Regions from separate parts of the Rhizobium sp. SVR5-2C genome, predicted to be linked through region 2. Evidence: predicted binding sites of a transcription regulator. Region 2 holds the regulator's gene; the other holds the start of a gene.

Region 1 (6,303 bases), on a different contig from region 2:
GAAGTCGAAGATCAAGGCCGACCTCAACAACGCCGAAAAGATCCTTGAAGCGGATCACTTCGGTCTCGACAAGGTCAAGGAACGCATCGTCGAGTATCTTGCCGTGCAGGCCCGCGCCACCAAGATCAAGGGTCCGATCTTGTGCCTCGTTGGACCTCCGGGCGTTGGCAAGACCTCGCTCGCACAGTCGATCGCCAAGGCGACCGGCCGCGAGTATGTCCGCATGGCGCTTGGTGGCGTCCGTGACGAGGCCGAAATCCGCGGTCACCGCCGCACCTACATCGGCTCGATGCCCGGCAAGGTCATCCAGTCGATGAAGAAGGCGAAGAAGTCCAATCCGCTCTTCCTGCTCGACGAGATCGACAAAATGGGCCAGGACTTCCGTGGCGACCCGTCTTCGGCTCTGCTCGAGGTGCTGGATCCGGCTCAGAACTCGACCTTCATGGATCACTACCTGGAGGTCGAATACGACCTGTCGGACGTGATGTTCATCACGACGGCGAATACGCTGAACATTCCGGCCCCACTGATGGACCGCATGGAAGTCATCCGTATCGCCGGCTACACCGAGGACGAAAAGCGCGAGATCGCCAAGCGGCACCTGCTGCCGAAGGCCATCAAGGAACATGCGCTGCAGCCGAGCGAATTCTCGGTCAGCGACGATGCCCTGATGGCGATCAGCCAGCAGTACACCCGCGAAGCCGGCGTTCGCAACTTCGAACGCGAATTGATGAAGCTCGCCCGCAAGGCGGTCACCGAGATCATCAAGGGCAAGACGAAGTCTGTCCACGTGACGGCCGAGAACATCGACGACTATCTGGGCGTTCCGCGCTTCCGCCACGGCGAAGCCGAGCGCGAGGATCAGGTCGGTGTCGTTACCGGTCTCGCCTGGACGGAAGTCGGCGGCGAACTGTTGACGATCGAGGGCGTGATCATGCCGGGCAAGGGTCGCATGACCGTCACCGGCAACTTGAAGGACGTCATGAAGGAATCGATCTCGGCGGCGGCCTCCTATGTCCGCTCGCGTGCCGTCGATTTCGGCATCGAGCCTCCGCGCTTCGACAAGAGCGACATCCACGTGCACCTGCCGGAAGGCGCGACGCCGAAGGACGGTCCGTCGGCTGGTGTCGCGATGGCAACTGCGATCGTCTCGATCATGACCGGCATCCCGGTTTCCAAGGATGTGGCCATGACCGGTGAAATCACCCTTCGCGGGCGCGTCCTGCCGATCGGTGGTCTCAAGGAAAAGCTGCTTGCAGCGCTTCGCGGTGGCATCAAGAAGGTGCTCATTCCGGAAGAGAACGCCAAGGATTTGGCCGAGATTCCGGACAACGTGAAGAACAACATGGAGATCATTCCGGTATCCCGCATGGGTGAGGTGATCAAGCATGCATTGGTCCGCAGACCGGAGCCGATCGAATGGGATGGAACGGTTGAAACGCCGGTCATCGCAACGGTCGACGGCGTCGAAGACACAGGTACAACCATCGCTCACTGAGGGCGATCTGCCACATTGACGTCTAATTGCTGCAAAACTGGGAAAAGGCTGGCGCAAAACGCCAGCCTTTTTTGTGAAAACGTCATGGAGGTGCTTGCTTTTCCTTGATTTGCAGGGCTTTTGGGTTGCGGCGGGCCTGATGAAACTTATTCTGTGCCTGGCTTACAGATTGAGTCGTTTCGAACCATTGAAAGGGGTGGAAACATGAACAAGAATGAACTCGTGTCCGCAGTTGCCGAAAAGGCTGGCCTCACCAAGGCTGACGCTGCTTCCGCGGTCGACGCTGTTTTCGACGTTGTCCAGGCTGAACTGAAGAACAAGGGCGACATTCGTCTCGCCGGTTTCGGCAGCTTCACCGTTTCTCATCGCGCTGCCACCAAGGGCCGCAACCCGTCCACCGGCGCCGAAGTCGATATTCCGGCTCGCAATGTGCCGAAGTTCACGCCTGGCAAGGGCCTGAAGGACGCCGTCAACGGCTAATCAGATTTGCTTGGCCGCCGGGTAACGAGACCGGCAGTCCAGGTTTCGAAGGGTTCGGCGCAAGCCGGGCCCTTCTTGCGTTGGGGCGATCGCGAGAACTCGCGTCTGAATGGCGGCGCAGACGAGTGGAAAACGCGCGGTTGTCATCTGCCTGTCACAGCGGTCCCGCAGAAAGCCCAGGTTTCGAATATTCGATACATGGGGGTTTTCATGACTATTCTATCGCGCAAGGCAGCGCTGGCTGCCGTGCTCCTCGCATCCGTTGCATTTCCGGCGGCTGCAGAGCCTGTTTTCAATCGCATTGCGTCCTTCCCGGTCGCCTCGAACCTGCCGTCCGACAAGGACAAGCTGTCGGCGACCTCCGCCGAGATCATCACCGCAACTGATGACGGCAACACGTTGATCTACAGCGACAGCCCGCTCGGCGCGATCGGCTTCATCGACATCACCGACGCCAAGGCGCCGAAGGCGCTCGGCGCCCTGATGATGGACGGCGAGCCGACCTCCGTCACCTCAACCGCAGGCAAGGCGCTCGTCGCCGTCAACACCGGCGAGAGCAAGCGGAAGCCGTCGGGCCGCCTGGCGATCGTCGATGTTGCGACCAAGAAGATCGAAAACACCTGCGATCTCGGCGGCCAGCCGGATTCGATTGCTCTGAACAAGGACAAGACGCTCGGCACCATCGCCATCGAAAACGAGCGTGACGAAGACGTCGACGACGGCAAGATCCCGCAGATGCCGGCCGGCGACCTCGTGATCTTCCAGGTCAAGAGCGGCACCGTCGATTGCGGCACGATCAAGCATGTGACCCTGACCGGCCTTGCCGGCGTTGCCCCGGAAGATCCGGAGCCGGAATTCGTCTCGTTCAACAGCCAGGACGAGATTGCGCTCACGCTGCAGGAAAACAACGAGATCGTCATCATCGACGGCAAGACCGGCACGGTGAAGACGCATTTCTCTGCCGGCAGCACGGACCTTTCCGGTATCGACACGAAGAAGGACGGCGCGCTGAAGTTCACCGGCGAACTGAAGGGCGTGCTTCGCGAGCCCGACGCCGTAAAGTGGCTGGACGACAACCGTCTCGTCGTCGCCAATGAAGGCGATTATAAAGGCGGCTCGCGGGGCTTCACCATCTTCGACAAGACCGGCAAGGTCCTCTACGAATCGGGCTCCTCCTTCGAGCGCGCCGTTGCCACCACCGGCCACTATCCGGAAGGCCGCTCCTCGGCCAAGGGCGTCGAGCCGGAGGGCCTGGAGCTCGCGAAGTTCGGGGGCGACCAGTACTTCTTCCTTCTCGCCGAACGCGCTTCGGTCGTCGGCGTTTACAAGGACACCGGCGCTGAGCCGCAGCTCGTTCAGCTTCTGCCGTCGGGCATTGGTCCCGAAGGTGCGATCGCCATCCCGCAGCGCAACCTCTTCGCCACTGCCAACGAAACCGATCTCGGCGAAGATGGCGGCCCGCGCTCGCACGTCATGATCTATGAGCGTGCCGAAGGCGAGAAGGCCTATCCGCAGATCGTCACCGCGGAGAAGGACGGCAATCCGATCGGCTTTGCAGCGCTTTCGGGCCTTGCTGCCGTTCCGGAAAAAGCTGGCCAGCTCTTCGCCGTCTCTGACAGCGTTCTCGGCATGCAGCCGATGATCTACACGATCGACGCGACACAGAAGCCGGCCGTCATCACCGATGCGCTCGTCGTCAAGCGCGATGGCGCGGCTGCCCAGAAGCTCGACATCGAAGGTGTCGCGGTCGATGACAAGGGCTGGTTCTGGCTCGCTTCGGAAGGCAACACCGAGAAGCTGCTGCCGCATGCGCTCTACCACGTCAACCCGAAGGGTGAGATCAAGGCAGAGGTCGCGCTGCCGAAGGAACTGACGGACAATGAGATCCGCTACGGTTTCGAAGGTGTCACGATCATCGGTTCCGGCGACGATGCAACGCTGTGGATGGCAGTTCAGCGCGAGTGGAAGGATGACGAGAAGGGCTTCGTCAAGCTCGTCTCCTACAATCCGAAGAGCAAGGAATGGGGCGCCGTGCGCTATCCGCTCGACAAGTCCGAGAACGGCTGGGTCGGCCTGTCGGAAATCTCCGCCCATGGCGACAGCGTCTACGTCATCGAGCGCGATAACCTCGTCGGCGATGCAGCCAAGCTGAAGAAGCTCTACAAGGTCGCCATATCCGACCTGAAGCCCGCCAAGCTCGGTGGCGACCTGCCGGTCGTCAAGAAGACCGAAGCCCACGACTTCCTCAACGAGCTGAAGACCGCGACCAACGGTTACGTGCTCGACAAGCTCGAAGGCTTCACCTTCGACGCGTCAGGCAAGGCCTATGCCGTCACCGACAACGATGGCGTCAGCGATTCTTCCGGAGAGACGCTGTTCTTCCCGGTCACCCTGACCGCGACGAACTGAGCCGTCATCGACCGGACGAAATAAGAAGGCCGGGCGAAAGCCCGGCCTTTGCTTTGTTGCGGGCCCGATTTCCGTCATCCTCGGCCTTGTGCCGAGGATCTGCTGGCCGCGAGGAGTTAGATGCTCGGCACAGGGCCGAGCATGACGGAGTGGGCGCGGTCAGCCGTCTTCAGTTCAGTTTACCAGCGCTGGTGGACATGCGGCGCAACCAGCCGCTCGTAGATTTCGCGGGTGGCCTCCATCACATCATGAGACAACGGCGCGAGGCTGGCAGCCGCCGCATTGGCTTTCGCCTGTTCGGCGTTGCGCGCGCCCGGGATAACCACGGTGACCGCATCATTCATGAGGATCCACCGGAGCGCGAAGGCCGCCATGGTGGCGCCCTGCGGCACGAGTTTGCGCACCTCCTCGACAGCCTGCAAGCCAACTTCGAACGGCACGCCCGCGAAGGTCTCGCCGACATCGAAGGCTTCGCCATGGCGGTTGTAGTTGCGATGGTCGTCGCTTGCGAAGTTGGTGTCGCGGGTGATCTTGCCGGAAAGCAGACCGCTTGCGAGCGGCACGCGCGCGATCACGGCGACGTTCCTCTGACGAGCTTCGGGGAAGAACAGATGGTCCGGACGCTGGCGGAATATGTTGTAGATGATCTGGATGCTTTCAACGCCCGGAAATTCGATTGCTTTCAATCCCTCCTCGACCGTCGAGACGCTGACGCCGTAGCCCTTGATCTTGCCGGCCTTCTGCAGTTCGTTCAGTCCCTCGAACACCTCCGGCCGGTAAAGCACTTCGGTCGGCGGGCAATGAAGCTGCACGAGATCGAGACTATCGACCTGCAGATTTTTCAGGCTGCGCTCGATGAAGCCTTCGAGGTTGGCCTTGGTGTAGCCGTCGGCGACATGTGGATTGAGCCGGCGCCCGGCCTTTGTGGCCACCATCGGGCGCACGCCGCCACGGCTCTTCAGGACCTCGGCGACGATCTTTTCCGATCGGCCGTCACCGTAAACGTCGGCTGTATCGATGAAGGTCATGCCGGCGTCGAGCGCGGCATTGAGTGCCGCCCGTCCATCAGCCTCGCTGACATCGCCCCAGGAACCGCCGATCTGCCACGCGCCGAAGCCGACATTGCTTACCGAAAACGGCATACGGCCGAAAGAATGCTGTTTCATGGGAATCCTCCATTCGTAATAAAAAGCTCGCACGGCGACTATCAGCCGGACACCGACCCGACAAGCGCGCACGCCGGAAAATAGGGCGGCGGCTTACTTCTTCGAGAACGCCGTCCGGTGGACCTGTTAAGGGGCGGCAATGGCAAACCGGAGCGCAACGCGTCCCTGCTGCACTTCAAATGAGGTCACCGATAACCTAGCTTCTGCAGAAGCGGATCAATCAACGAAGAGAGACTCATCATGGAAATCAAGGCAGCCGGTTCCCGGCCTTCGGCAAAAGGTTCCTCCGACTATTTTGTCGGCGCCGTGCGGCTGGATCCGTTGATCGAAACACCGGACCCGGCGCGGGTGAGGGCCGCCCATGTCACGTTCGAGCCGGGAGCACGCACCGCGTGGCACACGCATCCCTTGGGGCAGACGCTTATCGTTACGTCGGGCAAGGGACTCGTTCAGAGCTGGGGAGGAGAAATTCAGGAGATTCGCCCGGGCGACACCGTCTGGTTCGCGCCCGGTGAAAAACATTGGCATGGCGCTAGCCCGGAAACGGCGATGACGCATATCGCGGTCCAAGAATCACTCAACGGCAGCGTTGCGGACTGGATGGAGCAGGTCAGCGACGAGCAATACGCCGGACGGGCCTAACCGGCTGCCAGCGTCAGTAAAATGCAGCGGACGACCGGCGGCCTGAGCCTCGCTGCCCGCCGCTCTCGCTGGGCTCTAGGCTTTGCTTTGAAAACAATTTCCGGACTG
Region 2 (17,605 bases):
TTACCCCCTGACGGTCTCCGATCAGGCCTCACGCTTCCTGCTTTGCTGCGAAGCCCTGGACTCAACGACGGAGGCCGGCGTGTTTGCCGCCTTCCAGCACTTGTTTGCCGAAAGCGGCTTGCCGCAGGCGATCCGAAGCGACAACGGTCTGCCTTTCGCTTCGCCGAATGGGCTCTACAATCTCTCGAAACTGTCGGTCTGGTGGCTCAGGCTCGGCATTGCCCTCGAACGCATCCGGCCGGGGCATCCGCAGGAGAACGGCCGGCATGAGCGCATGCATCTGACCTTGAAGAAGGAGGCGATCCGCCCGCCGTCCGTCAACAGCCTGCAGCAGCAGGCTCGCTTCGATGCATTCTTGCGCGAATTCAATACCGAACGGCCGCATGAGGCCCTCGCCATGAAGGCGCCCGCCGAGGTCTATGTCGCCTCCGCAAGACCCTATCGCGGCCTGCCGGAGCTCACCTATCCCCTGCACGACAGGGACGTGATCGTCACTGCATGCGGCCGCATCTGCCTGCATCGCAAGAAGGTCAACGTCTCCACCGTCATGGCCGGTCAGCGGCTCGGTATCAAGGAAGTCGACGACGGCATTTGGCTTGTCAGCTTCATGCACTATGATCTCGGATATATCGACTTGGAACAGAGGACCTTGCAAACCATCGACAACCCGTTCGGCACGAGGTTGTCACCCATGTCTCAGGGACGATCTGTTACCTATGTCTCCGGACTGGACAGGGCGGAAGCTGGAGCGGGTGAAGGGAATCGAACCCTCGTATTCAGCTTGGGAAGCTGCTGCTCTACCATTGAGCTACACCCGCAACGACGGAAGCCTTCCAACAGATGGAGGACGGTGTCAAGCGCTCAGATGTGGAAGCTCTTCTAGAGCTCACGCGCTGTGCTTGATAGTTCGATCCGAAACCGGAGCCACAAAGCCTTTCGGTGACGGAGCATGTACATTTCTAATCGCCTGCTCGTGCCGTCCTCCCCAATCAATCATGTTTTCCTCCCTGGCCTAAGCCGCAGCGAGTATTTCGCAGTAAACAGTAGCGGGAATTTTAGAAATCGTCCGCCATTCGACGATGGCGCCACAGGATACTTCGGGCGACTGTAGGAACCATCTTCTCCATGCCGTCACTAACGGCAGAATAAAATCACTCCTTAGGAATATTAACGGCCGCTCCAGCTTGGAAATACCTTTCAATTCGGACGGAAGATAGATTATAAGTATAACATCACATTATATCGCGTATCTGTAGAATAAATCATTCACAACCTCGGTATATTTCCGATTTACTTCATGCATATCTAGAAACTTCATTAGTTTTTAGAGTCGACAGTCCCAAGTCAGCATGTTACGTTTTCCGCACTTCTACATTAGGATCAGCTACGCTGATCGGCGTAATTCGTGCACTATATTGACGTAGACACGAATTCTTTCTGCGCTGGGGGGGCGCAATCACGCCATGATGCGAACAGACGCGACCGAGCCAGATATTTCCAACCAGTGGGGTGCACGACGAAGCCATGACGCACTGCGGCGGACGCGCTCTAGCGTGGACTTCGCTATCCTTATTCCCTGCTACAATGAGGCAAAGGCCGTCAGTAAGGTAGTGAATGATTTCAAAAGAGCCTGCCCGACCGCCCGGATCTATGTTTACGACAACAACTCGACGGACGAGACATGCTTACGAGCACGAGAGGCCGGTGCAATCGTCCGTGCGGAACCGCAGCAGGGCAAGGGTAACGTCGTAAGGCGCATGTTTGCAGACGTCGACGCGGACGTATTCATTCTCGTGGACGGTGATGGCACCTATGATGCCTCAACGGCGCCAATTCTGATTGACAAGCTGATCTCGGAGAATCTCGACTTCGTAAACGGGGCGCGGCTCTCGACCGACGAACAGGCCTATCGCCCAGGGCACCGGTTCGGGAATTATCTGCTGACGGCCATCGTCCGCAATATTTTCGGACGTCAGTTCCGTGACATGCTTTCAGGCTATAAGGTGCTGTCTCGTCGCTTCGTGAAATCCTTTCCGGCCACGTCGAGGGGCTTCGAGATCGAGACTGAGATTGCAGTGCACGCGCTTGAACTGAGAGTGCCCTGCGCCGAGATCGCGACGAATTACAATGCGCGCATGGAAGGTTCGCAAAGCAAGTTGCGGACTTATCGCGACGGCTTCAAGATTCTGCTTCTCATCGCGCGCCTGATCAAGGATGAACGCCCGTTTCAATTCTTCGGCCTGTCGGGCTTTCTGCTCGTCTTGGCCGCTCTCTGGTTGAGCATCCCAATATGGGAGGTCTTCCTCGAGACCGGTACGGTACCGAGGTTACCAACGGCGGTGCTCTGCGTTGGCCTGGTTCTTTCCGGGACCCTCAGCTTTCTCATCGGGCTGATCCTGGAGATGGTGTCGCGTACGCGACTTGAGATGAAACGGCTCTGCTATCTTCAGTCGCACTGAGCGAGGCGACTGGGCCAAACGTCTCCAGCTGCAAGAAATCAGGAGGTGTCGGATGCTGTCGGGATACGCTGTCGTGGGTGCCATCGGATTTCTTGTTGACGCCGGCGTTCTGCACTTCTTGCTCGCAACCACCGGGATGGGCCCGGTTGGTGCGCGCCTGGTGTCCTTTCCGATCGCGCTGGCGGTTACGTTTTTTCTCAACAGGCAGCTTGTCTTTGCAGGTTCGCGGCATTCGCTTGCGATTGCCATCCCGGCTTATGTCGGCGTCCAAGGCGTCGGCTACCTCGTCAATATGGCGATCTATAGTGTATTGGTTTTTTCGGCACCTTGGCCGCTGAGCCATCCCCTTGTCGCGCTCGCCGTCGCATCGGGCATGGCCCTTTTCGTCAATTACATCGGCGCAAGAAGAATCGTGTTCGCGCCGGGTGAGACTCGAGCCTGGCCGGGTTCCGAGTTGCTCCAAACATGCTGGACAATCTTGCGGCCGGACGCCGTCCGCTTGGGCGCCATCGTTCTGACGCTGCCGCTGCTCATTTTCTCGGCCTATTTCCTCGTGTCCTACCTCAGTATCGGTCGCGACGTCGAGACGGCGCGGCGGCATATTCTGGCGGCCTACGAGTCCGGAGACCTTGTGCCGGGGAGTTGGAGAGATCGCGGCAACATGGTCATCGGCGAGCATCAGTACAACGACTGCTTGATCCTGCTGATGGCAATCGACCAGCGGCTCGAAAACCGCTGGCAGCTGGCGGTGTCTCCGAGTGCGCCGTTCGCTGAGGGGCAGCAGCCCTGCGATGCGTTGCAGACATTCGCTCAAACCAATCAGACAGAGATCGGGGTTCAACCCTATCATCGCTATTTGCACGCGCAAACGGTGCTCATGCGCTACATCCTGCCTCTGGCGGAGATCGCGACGATCCGATGGGGTTATCGAGCATTCTGTCGCTGTTGATCATTGCCGTGGCTGCTTTCGCAATGTTCCGGCTGATCCGGGGAGATGATGTTTTCCTCGGTTTGCTCTTTGTTTCGATCGGATTTGGATTCGCGCGCTGGTTCGGGTTTGAATCGTTTTCGCAGTCCTTGGGCCACGCGCCTGCAGATGCTGTCGCAGTTCTCTTTGCATTGTACTTATGCGTCGCGTCGCGTCGCCAACTCTCCCGCGTGCACTTGGTGACGGCATCGGCGCTCTTCGGCTGTTTTACGATACTGACGGAGTTCCTGACAGGTGGCCTGCCGCTAGGGCTTGCGATGATCGTGGGGATTACCCCCTTCGTCTTGAGGAGTTCGGCAAATCGCATGGAGACTGCTGTTTCGGTGGCAACGGCTGCGACGGCTTTTGTTATCGCGGCCGGGCTGTGTCTGGTGATCAAGCTCGCGCTTGCGACCCTGGTTTTCGGCCCAGACGTGATCACGGATTTTGCAAGCTCACTTGAACACCGGACAGCGGGAGACCCGGACCCAGTGAAGTGGTTGAGAAAGGTTATAGGCGGGTTGAGCACGCCGGTCGGCGGTCTTCACTATTTCATGGCCGGCTTCGGCCTGTTACTGGCCGTCGCGGGCGGCATTTGGGGATGGCAGAAAATCCAGTCGCTCTCGTCGAGCGAAGCCTTTCGAACGAAAGCGACACTCCTGGCCGGATCCAATCTCGTGCTGTTGGCGTGGCTGATAGTTTTCTGGCAGCACACGATCCAGCATGCCTGGTTCATGGACCGAATTTTCGTCTGGACTTATTGCTCGGGGTTCGCGCTGTTCGCCTTCGGCGTGGTCATGAGCCGTTCGCCCCGTGGGAAGCCCGGCATCCCTGTTCATCGTCACGAAAACGGGCTTAGTCGGAGCGACAAGACCCGCAACGGGTAGGTGAACCTTCCAACAGCGCTATCAAGCGCTCAGATGCGGAAGTGCTTCGAGAGCTTCAGGCCCTGCGCCTGATAATTCGATCCCAGCCCGGAACCATAGAGGCTTTCGGGTTTTTCCAGCATGTGCTCGTAAACCAGCCGGCCGACGATCTGGCCGTCTTCCAGGATGAAGGGCACTTCGTGGCTGCGCACCTCGAGAACCGCGCGGCTGCCCCTTCCGCCGGCCGGCGCATGGCCGAAGCCCGGATCGAAGAAGCCGGCATAATGCACGCGGAATTCCCCAACGAGCGGATCGAAGGGCGTCATCTCGGCTGCATAGTGGGGCGGAACATGCACTGCCTCGCGCGAGACGAGGATGTAAAATTCGTCCGGATCGAGGATCAGTTCATTGCGGCCCCGGCTATAGAGCGGCTCCCAGAAATCGAAGATATCGTGCTCGCCTTTCTTGTCGACATCGACGACTGCCGTGTGATGCTTGCCGCGATAACCGATCAGACCGTCCTTGTCGCCTGCCAGGTCAATCGACAGCGCGATACCGCCGCCGGAAACGTTGGGTTTGGCGCTCGCAACAAGCGTTTCTGCATCGTGCAGGGCCTGCAGTTCCGGCTCTCCCAAAACGGACTGGCCAACCCGGAAGCGTATTTGCGAGAGGCGCGAGCCGCGGCGCACGACGACAGGGAACGTACGCGGGCTGATTTCCAGGTAGAGCGGCCCCGAATAACCGGCAGGGATCTTGTCGAATTCCTGCGCGTAGTCGGTAATGACGCGGGTGAAGATATCCAGGCGGCCGGTCGAGCTCTTCGGGTTCGCCGAGGCCGACATTTCAGCCGGAAGGTCAAGGCGTTCCATGAGGGGCACGATATAGACGCACCCGGTTTCAAGAACGGCACCTTCGGAAAGGTCGATGACATGCAGGCTCAGCCGGTCCAGCTTGTCGGAAACGAGGTGGGACGGACCGGGCATGAAGCTTGCGCGGACGCGGAAGGCTTTGCTGCCCAACCGGAGATCCAAGCTGGCGGGTTGAATCTGGTCAAGATCGAGCTCGCGCTCACTCGTGAGGCGCCCGGTCTCAAACAGGGCGGCAATTGCGCGGTCGGCCAAGATTCCAGTTTCGCGAGCCATCATGCTCCATCCATAGTTCGTGGCCGACAAAACCAAATACAGGGAATTGACGCAAGAAGCTAACGGCAGTATTGCAGCTTTATCCCGTGGTGATTTGGCCGGTCGGCTTGCAGCCACGTTAAACAAGTGGCTAAAAGGACCGGGTATGAAACCGGTCTGCTTTTGCGGCCGGTTTTTTTGTTGTTTGAAAGTGGTGATGGCATGAGCAAGACCTGGCGCCCGGCAACCCAACTCGTTCACGGCGGAACGCTGCGCTCGCAATATGGCGAGATGTCGGAGGCAATCTATCTGACGCAGGGCTTCGTCTACGACACGTCGGAGGCGGCAGAAGCGCGCTTCAAGGGCGAGACCGAGGGCTTTATCTATGCCCGCTACGGGAGCCCGACTAACGACATGTTCGAGAAGCGCATGTGCGCGCTGGAAGGCGCGGAAGATGCCCGCGCCACGGCCTCCGGCATGGCTGCCGTCACCGCCGCAATCCTCTGCCAGCTGAAGGCCGGCGATCATATCGTAGCTGCCCGTGCGCTCTTCGGCTCCTGCCGCTGGGTCGTTGAGACGCTGGCGCCGAAATACGGCATCGAATGCACGCTGGTGGATGGCCGCCATCTCGAGAACTGGGAAAAGGCGATCACCAAGAAGACCAAGGTCTTCTTCCTGGAAAGCCCGACCAACCCGACGCTCGAAATCGTCGATATCGCCGGCGTTGCAAAGCTCGCAAACCAGATCGGCGCGAAAGTGGTCGTGGACAACGTCTTCGCGACGCCGCTCTTCCAGAAGCCGCTGGAGCTCGGCGCGCATATCGTCGTCTATTCGGCCACCAAACATATCGACGGTCAGGGCCGTTGCCTCGGCGGCGTCGTCCTTTCCGATAAGGAGTGGATCAACGAGAACCTGCACGACTACTTCCGCCACACCGGCCCGGCAATGTCGCCGTTCAACGCCTGGACGCTGCTGAAGGGCATCGAGACCCTGCCGCTGCGCGTTGCACAGCAGACGAAGAATGCGTCGAAGATCGCCGATTTCCTGGCGGAGCAGAAGCAGGTGGCGCGCGTCATCTATCCGGGCCGCAAGGACCATCCGCAAGCCGATATCATCGCCAAGCAGATGTCTGGCGGCTCGACGCTGGTGTGCTTCGAGCTGAAGGGCGGCAAGGAGGCGGCTTTCGCCCTGCAGAATGCGCTCGACGTCGTGACGATCTCCAACAATCTCGGCGATACGCGCAGCCTGATCACGCACCCGGCGACGACCACACACAAGAACCTTTCGGAGGAGGCCCGCGCCGAGCTCGGCATTTCGGCCGGCACCGTGCGCCTGTCGGCAGGCATCGAAGATACGGACGACCTGATCGAAGATTTCGCTCAGGCTCTTTCCAAGGTTAAATCCTGACCTGCCTTGGGGACGGCCGGGCCTTGCCGGTCCGGCCGGATGCCTTACCTAGGACATCCACGAAGCCACGCTCCGGTGCGGGAGCGCACTCTGAACAACAGGATTAGTGCCCGAAAGAGATGCAATCATCGTGCTTTGAGCATGATCCCAATCATTTCGTGACGGGTCGAGCCCGTGTATAAGATACCGGTAACATATCCTGGCTATGGTGTAAGGCATGTATCGCGCCAACACACGAGATATAGAAGTCGTCGTCGAACCCTTTTATCTGGAGGAGCAATCCGACCCGGACGACGATCGCTATGTGTGGGGTTACCGGATCGTAATCAGCAACAATTCGGACCTGACCGTCAGACTCATCAACCGTTACTGGAACATCACCGACCAAAACGGCGTGGTGGATGAGGTGACCGGTCCAGGCGTCGTCGGTGAGCAACCCCGGCTGGAACCTGGCGACACCTACGAATACTCGTCCGGCTGTCCACTGGATACGCCATCGGGCCTTATGTTCGGGCACTACCAGATGGAAACCGACGCAGGCGAGTTTTTCGACGTAGAAATACCCGCCTTCTCGCTGGATTCTCCCGGTCTGCTCAGGGTACTGAACTGATCACTCGGCAGCCGTTGCGACTTCTTCAACCTCAAAACGATAGGTCTTGGAGCAGAATTCGCAGGTGACGGCAATCTCGCCGTTTTCCTGGCTGGCATCGATCTCGTCCGCCGAGAAACCCTTCAGCACATTCTTGATCTTGTCGCGCGAACAGCTGCACCGGTCGAAGACTTCCCGGGCGCCGAAAACGCGCACGCCACGCTCGTGGAAGAGACGATAGAGCAGCCGTTCCGTACCGACATGCGGGTCGGTCAGTTCATCGGCGTCGATAGTATCGACCAGCGAACGGGCTTCAGTCCAGGCGTCGTCTTCCCTGTGAGTGTGAGCGCCGTCGTCTCCGTCGCCGCCGTGGAGGTCGGCGTGACGCATCCGCTCAGGTGCTTCCGGCAGGAACTGCGCCACGAGCCCCCCTGCCCGCCAGCGATGGCGCGGCATGCCCGCCTCGTCGCGATCGAACAGTTCGGCAGCAGCCAGACGGACACGCGTCGGGATCTGTTCCGACTGACGGAAATAGGTGCCGGCGATATCCTCCAGCGAGGTACCGTTGAGCGGCACGATGCCCTGATACGGCTGGGTGAATTTGCCCTGATCGATCGTGAAGGCGAGCACGCCTTTACCGAGCAACTGTTCCGGCTCGGTCTCGCCTGCGGCGACTGCCTTTTCGAGCAAAGCCTGATCGAAGCGAGCATAGGCGCGAACATCCTCCGGCGTCGAGAAGTCGGCGACGAGGAGATCGACCGGGCCATCGCCCTTCGTCTGCACCGTGAATTTGCCCTCAAACTTAAGGGACGTGCCGAGGAGCACCGTCAGCGCGATGACTTCGGCCAGAAGCCGGGCGACGGGAGCGGGATATTCGTGGCGCTCAAGGATCGCATCCAGCATGGGGCCGAGTTGCACGGCGCGGCCGCGCACGTCGAGGCCCTCTACCTGAAACGGAACAACGTGATCATCGCCGGCGAAGTCGAAATCGCCGAGAGCGCTTGCAGTATCGGACATGGTCTTACTCCTAGTCGTCAGAGCGGCAGACTAGAAAGCCTTTCCGCTCGCGCAGCCACGAGGCCATGAGGCCAAGCACAGCGCGTAGTATGGTTCAGATCGCGCCCAGGCACCATGCAAGAATCGACTTCTGCGCATGAAGGCGGTTTTCCGCTTCATCGAAGACGACGGATTGCGGACCGTCGATCACCTCGTTCGTCACTTCCTCACCGCGATGGGCGGGCAGGCAATGCATGAACAATGCATCCTTGCCGGCCTTCGCCATCAAAGCCTGATTGACCTGATAAGGCTGGAAGACGTTGTGACCACGGGCCCGATGTTCCTGATTCATGGAAACCCAGGTATCGGTCACCACGCAATCGGCTCCCTCGACCGCGCGGTCGGCGTCATGACCGAGCACGATCTGGGCACCCTCGTTGCGGGCCCAGTTTAGATAGTGATCCTTTGGCTCGGAACCAAGAGGCACGGCCATGTTCATCCGGTAGCCGAAGCGGGCGGCACCTTCGACCAAGGAATGCAGGACATTGTTGCCGTCGCCGGTCCAGGCAACCGTCTTGCCCTTGATGGGGCCGCGATGCTCCTCGAATGTCATGACATCGGCCATGACCTGGCAGGGATGGGTATCGTCCGTCAGCGCATTGATGACGGGGACCGTCGCATGTTCGGCAAGCTCCAGCATGCGGCTGTGCTCCGTCGTGCGGATCATGATCGCGTCGACATAACGCGAAAGCACTTTGGCCGTATCGCCGATCGTCTCGGCGCGGCCGAGCTGCATTTCGGTGCCGGAGAGGAAAAGCGTCTCGCCGCCGAGCTGGCGCATGCCGACATCAAAGGATACGCGGGTGCGGGTGGAAGGCTTTTCGAAGATCATCGCCAGCATCTTGCCGGCAAGCGGCCTGTCGCCCTTTCCGGCCTTGAAAGCCTGCTTACGCGCGATCGCGTCGTTCATGATGACCCTGAGATCGGATGCGGTTACCGCCGAGAGATCGAGAAAGTGTTTGGGGGAAGCCATTTCGTTCTTACCTGTCTGCTCCGCAAGGAGCGTCCGTCCATTCAAGCCGTCTTCTTGGTCTTCTGCGCGCGAATGCTTTCTGCAGCACGCTCGAGGCGAGAAAGCCCTTCGCGAGCCTCCTCCGCCGTGACGACGAGTGGCGGAAGCAGGCGGATAACGTTGTCGCCCGCCGGAACCCCAAGCAGACGAGCGGCGCGAATAGCCTGCAGCAGTTCGGATGATGGAACCGCTGCCTTGACCCCAAGCAACAGGCCCTCGCCGCGCACATCCTCAATCACGTCCGGATAGCGATCCTTGAGCGAGGCAAGGCCCTGGCGGAAGACGAGCGCCACCTCACGCACGTGCTCAAGGAAGCCCTCGGCAAGAATGACGTCGAGCACTGCGCTGCCGACCGCCATCGCAAGCGGATTGCCGCCGTAGGTGGAGCCGTGGGTGCCGACCTTCATGCCGGAGGCTGCCTCCGCCGTCGCAAGGCAGGCGCCAAGCGGGAAGCCGCCGCCGATACCCTTTGCGACCGCCATGATGTCCGGTGTGACGCCGGACCATTCGTAGGCAAACAGCTTGCCCGTACGGCCGACACCGGTCTGAACCTCGTCCAGGATCAGCAGCAGGCCCTTCTCGTCGCAAATCTGGCGCAGCGCCCTCATGAACTCGTTGGTCGCCGGGCGGATGCCGCCTTCGCCCTGTACCGGCTCGATGAGGATGCCGGCGGTCGCGTCCGTGATGGCGGCTCGGACTGCCTCGATATCGCCAAAGGGAACCTGGTCGAAGCCCGGCGACTTCGGGCCAAAACCCTCCAGATACTTCTCCTGGCCGCCAGCAGCGATCGTCGCCAGCGTGCGGCCATGGAAGGCACCTTCAAAGGTAATGATATGGAAGCGCTCGGGATGGCCCTTGGAATACTGATATCGGCGCGCCGTTTTGATCGCGCATTCGAGCGCCTCTGCCCCTGAATTGGTGAAGAACACCTTATCGGCGAAAGTGACGTCCGTCAGCCGCTTTGCAAGCGCTTCCTGCCCGGGAATTTCATAGATGTTCGATAGGTGCCAGACCTTGTCGGCCTGCGCCTTCAAAGCCTGGACGACGTGCGGATTGCTGTGGCCGACCGACGTCACGGCAACGCCTGCCCCAAAGTCCAGATAACGTTCGCCGCTTTCGGTTATCAGCCAGACGCCCTCACCTCGCTCGAACCGCAGAGGGGCACGAGAATAGGTGTCATATAGCGGCGCGGCTTCAGCCATGGCGCGGTCTCCTGTCGAGGTTGGGGCAACCGGACTCCGGCTAAAAACCGGGTCCAAAAAATTAAAAATGCCGCCTTTCGGCGGCGAGTGACACTATTTACTTTTCGCACTGCAATGTCAACAAACTGCGAGTTTACCGCGTGCTGCAACATAAAGCCAAAGGAACTTATTTTATTAACAGCTAATGTTGCAGAAATGACTCGCACGGCCAGCAAGTTGGGGAAAACTTGAAATTCGATTCATCCGGATTCCCGCGACTCTTGTCACGGAGTCAGCCTCACACTAGGTTAAAACTCAATTACTAGACTGCATGCGGCGGAACTAGTCACCAAAATTAGTCAAGCGTTTCCTGCTTCGGACACATCCGAGGCAATGGTGAGGGATTCTGCCTTCACAACGCTAATCGGAGACAGGGCATGAACTGGACAGACGAGCGTGTCGAAAAACTCAAGAAGCTTTGGTCCGAAGGGCTGAGCGCGAGCCAGATCGCCGCACAGCTCGGCGGCGTGAGCAGAAACGCAGTCATCGGCAAGGTCCACAGGCTTAGCCTTCCCGGCCGCGCCAAAGCCGGCGGCACTGCGACGACGGTGCGCGCGCCGAAGCGCAATACCTCGGCTCCCCGCGCGCCGAACTATGCCTCGCGGATTGCAACCCGCACGGTCACGCGCCAGTTGGGCGCGACGATGCTCAAGGAAGAGATCGAAGTCGACCTGATGGCGGAAATGGAATATCGTCCGGCCGCGAACGTGGTCGTACCGATTTCCCGCCGTCTTGGCCTGACCGAGCTTACTGAACGCACCTGCAAGTGGCCGGTCGGCGATCCGCTGAAGGATGATTTCCATTTCTGCGGCTGCGAAAGCAACGACTCTTCTCCCTATTGCAGCTACCATCAACGCCTGGCTTATCAGCCGGTCAACGAGCGCCGCCGGGCAGCCGCCCGCGCAAACTAAGCCGGATAAGAGACAAAAAATAACGGGCCTCGCGGCCCGTTTTTTATTTCCTCATGGGAGCGGCAATCAGGCTTCCATCGAATATCCAGCGCCGCGGACCGTGCGGATGACATCCTGCATGTTGGAGAAGTTCAGCGCCTTGCGCAGGCGACCGACATGGACATCGACCGTGCGCTCGTCGACGTAGATGTCGTGGCCCCAGACGCCGTCCAGAAGCTGGGAGCGCGAGAAAACGCGGCCGGGCGACGACATCAGGAACTCCAACAGGCGGAATTCGGTCGGGCCGAGCCGGACTTCGCGGCTCTTGCGATGAACACGATGGGTCTCGCGGTCGAGCTCTATGTCACCGCATTTCAGGACCGTGGAGAGGACCTCGGGCTTGGCGCGGCGCAGCATCGCCTTGACGCGGGCAACGAGTTCAGGTGTCGAGAACGGCTTGACGACATAGTCGTCAGCTCCGGTCGAAAGACCGCGCACGCGCTCGCTCTCCTCGCCGCGGGCTGTCAGCATGATGATCGGCAGACGCTCGGTCTCCGGCCGCATCCGAAGGCGGCGGCAGAGCTCTATGCCGGACACGCCCGGCAGCATCCAATCCAGGATCAGAATGTCCGGCGTCCGTTCCTGAAGGCGTATCTCGGCCTCGTCACCACGCAGGATGGTATCAACTTCAAAACCTTCGGCTTCAAGATTATAGCGAAGGAGCACGCTGAGTGCCTCTTCGTCTTCAACGACTGCAACTCTCGGGATCATTCGATTACTGTCTCCTGGGGGCCGGATTCGGAGGTTATTCCGTTACCGCGCCGACGGTGTTGGCGGTATCGTCCTTCGGACGCTCGCCTTCCGGCTGGGCACCGGTCGCCATGTAATAAATGGTTTCGGCAATATTGGTGGCGTGGTCACCGATGCGTTCGATATTCTTCGCGCAGAAGAGAAGATGCGTGCAACTGGTGATGTTGCGCGGATCCTCCATCATGTATGTCAAAAGCTCGCGAAACAGCGAAGTGTACATCGCATCGATTTCTTCATCGCGCTCGCGGATCGACTTGGCCTTGTCGGCCGCTCGGCTCGTGTAGACGTCGAGCACTTCCTTGAGCTGGACGAGCGCCAGTTCGGAAAGGTGCTCCAGGCCGCGCGCGAGCTTTCGCGGAACGCCGGCGCTCTGAACGGCGATGACACGCTTGGCAGTGTTCTTGCCGAGATCGCCGACGCGCTCGAGATCAGCCGCGATGCGAATCGAGCCCATGATTTCGCGAAGGTCGGAAGCCATCGGCTGCCGGCGTGCAATCGTGACCACCGCCTTTTCGCCGATCTCGCGCTCGGCATGGTCGAGGATCACGTCGTCCGAGATGACCTTCTGCGCCAAGGCGGTATCGCTATTCACCAGCGCTCGGACAGCGTCCGATACCATCTGTTCGGCAAGTCCGCCCATCTCCGAGATGCGGCGGGACAGGAATTTGAGATCGTCGTCGTACGCAGAAAAAATATGTGTCGATGCCATGGGGAACGTCCTTGATTGTCTCTACATTTCTGACGCCAAAGATCAGCCGAAGCGGCCCATGATGTAGTCCTGGGTGCGCTGATCGTCCGGATTGGTGAACATCTTGTCGGTATCATTCTCCTCGACGAGATTGCCGAGGTGAAACATAGCGGTTCGCTGCGAAACACGGGCAGCCTGCTGCATGGAGTGCGTCACGATGACGATCGTGAAATTCTCGCGCAGCTCATGGATCAGCTCTTCGACCTTCGCGGTGGCGATCGGATCGAGCGCCGAGCACGGCTCGTCCATCAGAATGACTTCGGGGCTGACGGCAACGGCGCGGGCAATGCAGAGGCGCTGCTGCTGGCCGCCGGACAGCCCGGTGCCGGTTTCGTGCAGGCGATCCTTGACTTCGTTCCAAAGGCCGGCGCGCTGCAGGCTGTGTTCAACGATCTGGTCCAGATCGGCCTTCGACTTCGCAAGACCATGGATGCGCGGACCGTAGGCGACGTTCTCATAGATCGACTTCGGGAAAGGGTTCGGCTTCTGGAAGACCATGCCGACGCGAGCACGAAGTTCGACGACGTCGATATCCGGATCGTAGATATCGTCGCCGTCGAGAGTGATTTTGCCGGTAACGCGGCAGTTGTCGATCGTATCATTCATACGGTTGAGACTGCGCAAGAAGGTGGACTTCCCGCAGCCGGACGGGCCGATGAGTGCGGTAACGGTGTTTTCGCGGATGTTCAGCTTCACGTCGAAAAGCGCACGCTTGTCGCCATAGTAAACCGAGACGTCCTGGCCGATCATCTTGTACGGGATCGTATTCATTCGTTTGTCCAGAGCCTTCTCAACTGCTGCTTCGGTTAACATGTTCATGAATATGTACTCCGTTTACCAGCGACGCTCAAAGCGACGGCGCAAGAGAATGGCTCCAAAGTTCATGACAATCAGGAACAGGAGCAAGACGATGATGGCACCAGAGGTGCGTTCGACGAAGGCGCGTTCTGCTTCGTTGGCCCACATATAGACCTGCACCGGCAGCGCCGTGGACGGATCGAGCGGGGTGGCCGGCGCACTTGCAACGAAGGCGACCATGCCGATCAGGAGAAGCGGCGCCGTTTCGCCAAGCGCGTGCGCCAGGCCGATGATCGTGCCGGTCAGGATGCCGGGCATCGCCAGCGGCAGGACGTGGTGGAACACCATCTGCATCTTCGAGGCGCCGAGGCCAAGAGCAGCCGCGCGGATCGACGGCGGCACGGCGCGCAGCGCGGCACGGGTGGCGATGATGATCGTCGGCAAGGTCATCAGCGACAGCACCAGGCCGCCAACCAGCGAAGCCGAACGCGGCAGGCCGGCGAAATTGATGAAGACGGAGAGGCCGAGCAGCCCATAAACGATCGACGGCACGGCCGCGAGGTTATTGATGTTCACCTCGATCAGATCCGTCACCTTGTTCTTGGTGGCGAATTCCTCAAGGTAGATCGAGGCGGCAACGCCGATCGGCAGCGAAAGAACCAGAACGATCAACATCAGGTAGAGCGAGCCGACCAGAGCCACGCCGAGGCCGGCAGCTTCCGGGCGGCTGGAATTGCCGTTGGTGAAAAGGCCGGTATTGAACTTCTTGAAAAGCGCACCGCTTGCCTTCAGTTCGTTCATCCAGCCGACTTGCTTGTCGTTCACCTTGCGGTTTTTCTCATCAACAGAGAGATCGATCTGCCCCTTGTTGGCGCTATCGACATTGGCATCAGCCAGAACCGTGACGTTGACGGTCTTGCCAATGAGCGACGGATCGGCGACGACCGTGTCGCGCAGTTGGATCGGCGCGCCCTTGGAAAGCATGGCCGTCGCGTCACGGACGTCCGGACGGCTGGAAGGGTTGAGCTTCAGCTGCTTGACAATCGCATCGCGCAGCAGCGCCCCGTAGTTTGCCGCGATCAGCACTGACGGATCGGTAGCGCGCTTGTTGCTCGGATCGATGGTCTTCTCGGTAAATTCGACCGGCAGCGTGATCGCCGTCTGCTGGAAGGCCGTGTAGCCGTTGCGAACAACCGTCGACAGCAGGATCGCCAGGAAAATCAGACCGAAGGAGATCGCGGCAATACCATAGGCCCTAAAACGGCGCTCCGCGGCATAGCGGCGCTTGATGCCTATATCGCGGCGCTCGGGTGCTTTCGAAATTGTGCCCGCAGCAGGGGAAAGAACATTCGTCATTCGTACTGCTCCCGGTATTTGCGCACGATGTAGAGGGCGTAGATGTTCAGGCAAAGCGTGATGAAGAAGAGCGTGATGCCAAGCGCGAAGGCGACCAGCGTTTGCGGCGAGGTGAATTCAAGATCGCCCGTCAACTGATTAACGATCTTGACGGTGACCGTGGTCATCGGCTCGAAGGGATTGATCTGCATGCGCGCGGCGACACCTGCCGCCAGCACGACGATCATGGTCTCGCCGATGGCCCGCGAGGCCGTCATCAGCAGTGCGCCAACAATCCCCGGAAGGGCTGCCGGAAGCACGACCTTCTTGATCGTTTCGGAGTGTGTGGCGCCAAGTCCGAGCGAGCCATCACGCAGCGCACGCGGTACGGCGGTGATGATGTCATCCGAAAGCGAGGAAACGTAGGGGATCAGCATGATACCCATGACGATGCCGGCGGTCAGAACGCTTTGCGCCTGAATGAAATTGGCATAGTCGCCGGTCAAAAGCCCGTTCACCTGCGAGGACAAGTCGCGCAGGAAGGGGCCGACAGTCACAAGCGCAAAGAAGCCATAGACAATCGTGGGAATGCCGGCGAGGACCTCAAGAAGAGGCTTGGCGAGCGAACGCACCTTCGACGACGCGTACTCAGCCATATAGATGGCCGCGAAAAGACCGACCGGAACCGCCACAAGCATGGCGACGAAGCCGATGTAAAGCGTGCCGAGCAGCAGCGGGATGAGACCGAACTGGCCGAAAGAAGAGCTGCCCGCACCGGCAAAACGCGGATCCCAGACCGTACCGAAGAAGAAATCGGCCGCCGGCACCACAGCGAAGAAGCGGATCGCCTCCGACAGCATCGAAAGAACAATGCCGATCGTGGTCAGGATTGCGATGGACGACGCAACGAGCAGTCCCCAGAGCATGACACGCTCAACACGGTTACGAGCCCGGAAGCGCAATGCGATCCCACGAAGCGCATAGAAAGCGCCACCAATGCCAAGCAAAAAGATGGCCCCAGTCATGATCATGCGGCTGTCCGCAGACTGAGCGTTCAACAATTTCGCCGCATCGATCATGAAGGGCTGCGGCTCGCCGGCAAGCGGAACACCCTTCTCGCTGAGCTTTGCCTGAACAGCTGCGGGCTCGGAACCGAGTGCGCTGATTTCATCCGGCGTCAGCAAGTTCATGCCTCGGGCGATGGTCGCGACCATGCTGAAGCTCAGGTCCTGCTCGGCAGCCGTCTTGGCCTTCACATCATCAGGGAACGCATCGCGGACACGCGACTCGATGATGCCGGGGCTAACGGCAAGCCACATGCAGAGAAGAAGAAGAGCGGGGAGCGTCGCGTAGATGGCTGCATAAGCACCGTAATAGCCCGGCCGCGAATGCAATGCGGACAGCTTGCCGCCGGCAAGCCCCATGGCGCGGCTGCGTGCGGCCATGTAGGCCAGCGCGCCAAGCACCACGAGACACAAGAGTATAATGGATGTGCTCATTCGTTAGTCCCCAGGCCCACAGCCCCTAAGCGCGGACAGGAAAGTCCCGCGCGGCTCCCATCATGGAGAAACTTTAAAACTTTGCCACCAACTGGACAAAGATCACTAGCATTCAAAGAAAAATGCCGGCGCGAGCCCCCAGGCATCGCGCCGGCACCGTTATTACATGGTCTTTTCAGCTTCGACGTTCTTGCGGATTTCGTCGCGCTCGGCATCCGGCGCTGCGACAAGACCGTATTCGACGAGCGGGCTGTCGGGGCCGATCATCTGCTCAGAAACGAAGAAGTTGACGTATTCCTTCAGGCCCGGAACGGCGCCGAGATGTGCCTTCTTGACGTAGAAGAACAGCGGGCGGGAAACCGGATAGGTGCCGTTGGAAATGGTTTCCGTCGACGGAACGATGCCGCTCATGGTCGCGACCTTGAGCTTGTCGGCATTGTTTTCGTAGAAGGAGAGGCCGAATACGCCAACGCCCGTCTTGTTGGCAGCGATGCGTGCCAGCGTTTCCGGATAGTCGCCGTCGATGTCAACAGCAGCGCCGTCCTTGCGAACTGCGACGCAAGCCTTTGCCTGAGCAGCCTTGTCGGTGATTTCCTTGGCGATGACGTCCTGAGCGCCTGCAGCCTTGCAGCCGGCAGCGAGAACGTTCAGTTCGAAGACTTCGCGGGTGCCGTGCTTTTCGCCCGGGATATAGGCAGCGATATCAACAGCCGGAAGCTTCGGGTTGACTTCGGACCACTTCTTGTAAGGGTTGGCAACGAGCTTGCCGTCAACGACGACCTGCGCTGCGAGAGCCTTGTAGATGTC

What was found. The regulator PhoB, encoded in region 2, activates phosphate uptake and scavenging genes when phosphate is short. The targets are predictions, from matches to a motif close to TGTCATNNANCTGTCAT.
Region 1: a site for PhoB is predicted at 2,120-2,136, ahead of ACPYOI_RS33985 (esterase-like activity of phytase family protein). Genes of this name have one in related genera too.

Annotation. Positions count from the first base shown of each region.
Region 1 covers NZ_JBNDHT010000220.1:321-6,623, reverse strand. The annotation lists partial or broken gene lon (endopeptidase La) at 1-1,498, shown strand, start outside; gene hupB (DNA-binding protein HupB) at 1,703-1,978, shown strand; gene ACPYOI_RS33985 (esterase-like activity of phytase family protein) at 2,177-4,387, shown strand; gene ACPYOI_RS33980 (aldo/keto reductase) at 4,567-5,553, opposite strand; gene ACPYOI_RS33975 ((R)-mandelonitrile lyase) at 5,794-6,195, shown strand.
Region 2 covers NZ_JBNDHT010000033.1:2,870-20,474, forward strand. The annotation lists partial or broken gene ACPYOI_RS12035 (IS481 family transposase) at 1-697, shown strand, start outside; tRNA gene ACPYOI_RS12040 (tRNA-Gly) at 745-818, opposite strand; gene ACPYOI_RS12045 (glycosyltransferase) at 1,554-2,459, shown strand; gene ACPYOI_RS12050 (GtrA family protein) at 2,512-3,408, shown strand; gene ACPYOI_RS12055 (hypothetical protein) at 3,405-4,313, shown strand; gene ACPYOI_RS12060 (2'-deoxycytidine 5'-triphosphate deaminase) at 4,343-5,437, opposite strand; SAM riboswitch at 5,511-5,589, shown strand; gene ACPYOI_RS12065 (O-succinylhomoserine sulfhydrylase) at 5,636-6,820, shown strand; gene apaG (Co2+/Mg2+ efflux protein ApaG) at 7,038-7,430, shown strand; gene ACPYOI_RS12075 (Hsp33 family molecular chaperone) at 7,431-8,426, opposite strand; gene argF (ornithine carbamoyltransferase) at 8,521-9,438, opposite strand; gene ACPYOI_RS12085 (acetylornithine transaminase) at 9,480-10,679, opposite strand; gene ACPYOI_RS12090 (GcrA family cell cycle regulator) at 11,096-11,629, shown strand; gene phoB (phosphate regulon transcriptional regulator PhoB) at 11,696-12,379, opposite strand; gene phoU (phosphate signaling complex protein PhoU) at 12,414-13,127, opposite strand; gene pstB (phosphate ABC transporter ATP-binding protein PstB) at 13,170-13,985, opposite strand; gene pstA (phosphate ABC transporter permease PstA) at 14,001-15,320, opposite strand; gene pstC (phosphate ABC transporter permease subunit PstC) at 15,317-16,798, opposite strand; gene ACPYOI_RS12120 (substrate-binding domain-containing protein) at 16,961-17,605, opposite strand, start outside.